Regions from separate parts of the Pseudomonas sp. MYb118 genome, predicted to be linked through region 2. Evidence: riboswitches for the same ligand, from Rfam matches in the RefSeq annotation. Region 2 holds a riboswitch; the other holds the start of a gene.

Region 1 (2,385 bases), on a different contig from region 2:
TGAACGCGAAGGCTTCGTCGCGCGCCACGGCAATACGTACGCCGCTCAGCAAAGGCTCGACGGCAATCACCTCGGGTGCAGCAAATGTCACGGCCGGTGGCAGCGCGACTTCGCAACTGCTGGCCAGGGCATCGGCCGCGGCATCGAGACGCAGGTCCAGATCGTTCAATTCGCTGGCCTGGACCAGGCCCAGGTGGCGGCTCGGCAACTCGATCGCGGTTTCCCGGGACAACGCGCCATACCAGCGCAAACCTTCGGTCAGGCTGCCTTCGAGCAATTGGGCATGGCGCAGGGTGCCGACACGGTTGGCCAGGACACCGGCGAACGGCAAGTCCGGTTGGTAACGGGCCAGACCCAGCGCCAGGGCACCAAAAGTCTGCGCCATGGCCGTGCCGTCAATCACCCCGAGCACCGGCACACCGAAGTGCCGCGCCAGGTCAGCGCTGGACGGTGTGCCGTCGAACAGGCCCATGACCCCTTCGATGAGAATCAGGTCCGCTTCGGCAGCGGCTTCCCACAACAGGCGTCGACTTTCCTGCTCGCCGACCATCCACATGTCCAACTGATACACCGGCGCGCCGCTGGCGCGCTCGAGGATCATCGGATCGAGAAAATCAGGACCGCACTTGAAGACGCGCACCTTGCGCCCCTGGTTGCGGTGCAACCTGGCCAGGGCGGCGGTGACGGTGGTCTTGCCCTGACCGGAGGCCGGCGCGGCAATCAATACCGCCGGGCAATGACGTGGCTCACTCACAGTTCGACGCCCTTCTGCGCTTTGATACCGGCCTGGAAGGCGTGCTTGACCATGCCCATTTCGGTAACGGTGTCGGCCAGCTCGATCATTTCCGGCTTGGCGCCACGGCCGGTCACCACCACGTGCTGCATCGGCGGGCGCGCCTGCAAATCGCTGAGCACTTGATCGAGGTCGAGGTAGCCGTGCTTGAGGGCGATGTTCAACTCGTCCAGCACCACCAGACCGATCGAAGGATCGCTGAGCAGTTCACGGGACACCGCCCATGCCGCTTCGGCAGCCGCGATGTCGCGCTGGCGGTCCTGGGTTTCCCAGGTGAAGCCCTCGCCCATCACGTGGAAACGCACCTGCTCCGGGAAACGGCGGAAGAACAATTCTTCACCGGTGCTGTTGCGCCCCTTGATGAACTGCACCACGCCGCACTGCATGCCGTGGCCCATGGAGCGGGCAAGCATGCCGAAAGCCGAGCTGCTTTTGCCTTTGCCATTGCCGGTCAGCACCAGCAGCAGGCCGCATTCGTTGGGCGAGTTGGCGATGCGTTCGTCGATCACGGCCTTTTTGCGCTGCATGCGCGCTAGATGGCGGTCGTCACGATCAGGGGAATCAGTCATGGGGGAGCTCTCCGTTGAAGCTGAAAAACGGCGGGCAGGCACAAGAATAGAAGGCAGGAAGCCCGGCATCGCCCACCGTGATGCCGCTGGATTGAATCAGGCCGGTCTCCGGGCTCATGAGCGGCCTCACGCCTGGCTGCGCACCTTCCCATGTCGGTTGCGACACAGTGGCTCAAAACACAGCTTTCACTCATTTACCGTTGCGGGGGCAGCGCCGGGATCGTGCACGCACTCACCGGCTTCCCTGTTTCACTCTGTCGACCGCGGTCACAGAGCACCTGAAACAAGCCGCGAAGGTTAGAGGGTTGGGGGTGGAGCGTCAATTAAAGCCGGGGGCGCCAACAGACGAATCACTGCCGTCGATCAATAAAATGACGCCAATCTTGTGCCACACTTTCAACAGTGATATCAAAGAGCCATAAACCCAACATCACAAGAACAAGGGTGAGTCCCATGCAAGGCATGAACATCAGCAATCCGCGACTGGAATTCCTGCGCCCGCTGCTGGAACGCTGGTTTGACTGTATCGACCGCTACAACGCCGTGCGTGGCGATAACGACACGCCTTACTGGCACGACGAAAAAGCCAACCTGGGCCTGCTCGCGGCCGCCGCCTGGATGGCCGAGATGGTCACCCTGCAAGACACCCAGACCCGCAAGCAAATCGAAGAAGGCGAACGCAACGCGCGCGCCGACCTGTTCATCGCCTCCAGCGAAACACGCGTCTACCTGCAAGCGACCCAGCGCTGGCCGCGGGTCAACAGCCTGAACCTGACCCAGGCGCTGGCGGAGATCACCAGCGATGCCAAGCGCATCAGCTACACCAGCGACCTGAAACTGGGCTGCCTGTTCGTCGCACCGCAAAAGGCCCAGCACGGCGCCACGCCGGAAGAGTTGCAGGACATGGTCGATGACCTGCAAAAGGAACACTCCTGTGCCGTGGCCTGGTACTTCCCCTACGCCTACCGCAAGTTGCGCAACGAAGCCGGCAACTACCATCCCGGCATCGCCGTGCTGTTCAAG
Region 2 (2,385 bases):
CATACGCCACCAGTTTGTCAGCGTCGAAGGTCGTGCCCTGGCCAATGTAGAACACGCCTGAAATCACTGTGTAGATACGATCTTCAGGATGGGTATGCGGCATCAGCTTCAAGCCGTCCGGCACTTTCACCCGTACCACGTAGGGCCCCGGCTGGCTTGGGTTGCCGACGATCACCGCGAGTTTCGCCGCGCCGGGAAAGGCCGCGAAACCCTGCCATTGCACGTCTTCATTGCGTATCGACGAATATTGTTTGTTGTCCAGCGCGGCGGACCAGGCCGGGGCAGCGAGGGCGGCGCCGGCCGCGATGAGCAATGCGCCGATGGCGCGACGTGAGCCGGAGTTATTCATGTGTGCGTTCCCTGATGACGGTCGCAGGGCACGGCCTGCGAACTGGAACGCGATGATATTTTTCCGCGGGACGCGAATAAATCACGTCCCGGGCACTTCAGTTCTTACACGGCGTAACAGGCTAGCGCGGGTTGAGCCGCAGGATGGAAAAATTCAGCGCGGCCGCCACGCACAGCCACACCAGGTAGGGAAACAGAATCAACCCGGTGATGATGTCCAGGCGCAGCGCCATGACCACCATGGCCGCGACCACCAGCCACAACACCACCAGTATCACCATCCCCGCCAGCACGTGATGGGCGCCGAAGAACACCGGCGTCCACAGCGTATTGAGCGCAATCTGCGCTGCCCACAGCGCCAGCACCGTCTGGCTGCCCGGAATGAGGGTCAGGCGATAGCCCGCCCAGGCCAGCAGCAGGTAGATGAGTGTCCACGCCACGGGAAAGACCCAGTTGGGCGGTGTGAAGCCAGGCTTGACCAGTGAGCGATACCACTCGCCCGGCTTGAACAGCATACCGGTGCTGGCCGCGGCCGCGCAGGCCAGGAGGAAGATGAAGAAGTTCGTGGTCATGGTCGCTTCCTGTCTCGGTTCATTTTCAACTTGGACGTGCCTTGCCCCGTTAAAAGTTCACCCCGCCGAGGGTGAAAAAAACCACGTTCCCCCTTGGCGGCCCGATCGACTACCATACGCCGCCGGTTCCCGAAGGGGACTAACAGGGAATCCGTAGCGCCGCACCTGGCGCCAATCGGAACTGCCCCCGCAACTGTAGGTGCCGAGCCTGCTCCAAGTTGGCCACTGGATCTGATCCGGGAAGGCTGGAGCCTGGCGACGACGCATCAGTCAGGAGACCTGCCGGCCAAGCAAATCACTGACCGGCGGGGTGTCCGGGGAGGACATCTTTGCCGACCGGCCTTGCCCTGCCTTAGCGCAGCGTTCGATGGTGTGTTTCCAGACCCGTACCGCGCCCGTTCAACGTACGGTTCAAATGGAGATTGCCTCATGCTGTTGCCCCGCCTTACCGCGCTGTTCGCCGGCCTGGGTCTGTGTGCCCTGGCGCAAGCCGCCCCTACGCAATACCCGCTGACGATTGACAACTGCGGCACTCCCCTCACGTTCGCGCACGCCCCCACCCGCACCGTGACCATCGGCCAGGCCGGCACCGAGATGCTTTATGGCCTGGGCCTGGGTGACAAAGTGGCGGCCACCTCGCTGTGGTTCAACGACGTGCTGCGGGCGTACAAGGCACAGAACGACAAGGTCGAACGCCTGGCCAATAACGAGCCGAGTTTTGAAGCGGTGATCGGCAAGCGTCCGGAACTGGTGACCGTGGAATTCGAGTGGATGGTCGGCCCGCAAGGCGCCGTGGGCACCCGCGAACAGTTTCATGAACTGAAGATCCCGACCTACCTGCTGCCGTCCGATTGCGAAGGCAAGGACAACCTGGTCGGCGCCGACGGCACCCGCCTGGAGCCATTCCGCATCGACACCCTCTACAAGAGCATCGAGCAACTGGCGCAGATTTTCGACGTGCAGGCACGGGGCGAACAATGGGTTGGCGAGCTCAAGGCCAAGCTGGCCGCTTCGGTGGCCAAGGTGCAGAACAAAGGCGTGAAAAAGGCCAGCGCGCTGGTGTGGTTCTCCAGCACCGACATGAACGTCGACCCGTTCGTGGCCGGGCACAAGGGCATTCCGGACTTCATGCTCAGCACCCTGGGCATTCGCAACGTGGTCGAATCCGACGAAGAATGGCCGACCGTGGGCTGGGAAACCATCGCCAAGGCCAACCCGACGTTCCTGGTGATCGCGCGTATGGACCGCCGCCGTTTCCCCGCCGATGACCATGAGAAGAAACTGGCATTCCTGCGCAGCGACCCGGTCACCCGCAACATGGACGCGGTGAAAAACAACCGCATCATCATCCTCGACGCCATGGCCCTGCAGGCCAGCGCACGGATGTTCGAGGGACTTGAACAAATGGCCAGCGCCATCGACGGCTTCGACCTGCCGAAATGACTGCGCTCCTGATTCGAACCCT

The links. A riboswitch is a leader RNA that binds a small molecule or an ion and turns the genes downstream of it on or off. The one in region 2 is predicted to bind cobalamin.
Region 1: another riboswitch for cobalamin. It lies ahead of cobO (cob(I)yrinic acid a,c-diamide adenosyltransferase); the one in region 2 lies ahead of ABVN20_RS25985 (ABC transporter substrate-binding protein).

Annotation. Positions count from the first base shown of each region.
Region 1 covers NZ_JBFRXN010000001.1:99,046-101,430, reverse strand. Annotated here, with positions in the region: gene ABVN20_RS00510 (cobyrinate a,c-diamide synthase) at 1-754, opposite strand, end outside; gene cobO (cob(I)yrinic acid a,c-diamide adenosyltransferase) at 751-1,362, opposite strand; cobalamin riboswitch at 1,444-1,659, opposite strand; gene ABVN20_RS00500 (hypothetical protein) at 1,816-2,385, shown strand, end outside.
Region 2 covers NZ_JBFRXN010000003.1:1,056,334-1,058,718, forward strand. Annotated here, with positions in the region: gene ABVN20_RS25975 (cupin domain-containing protein) at 1-349, opposite strand, end outside; gene ABVN20_RS25980 (TspO/MBR family protein) at 471-920, opposite strand; cobalamin riboswitch at 1,027-1,222, shown strand; gene ABVN20_RS25985 (ABC transporter substrate-binding protein) at 1,350-2,363, shown strand; gene ABVN20_RS25990 (FecCD family ABC transporter permease) at 2,372-2,385, shown strand, end outside.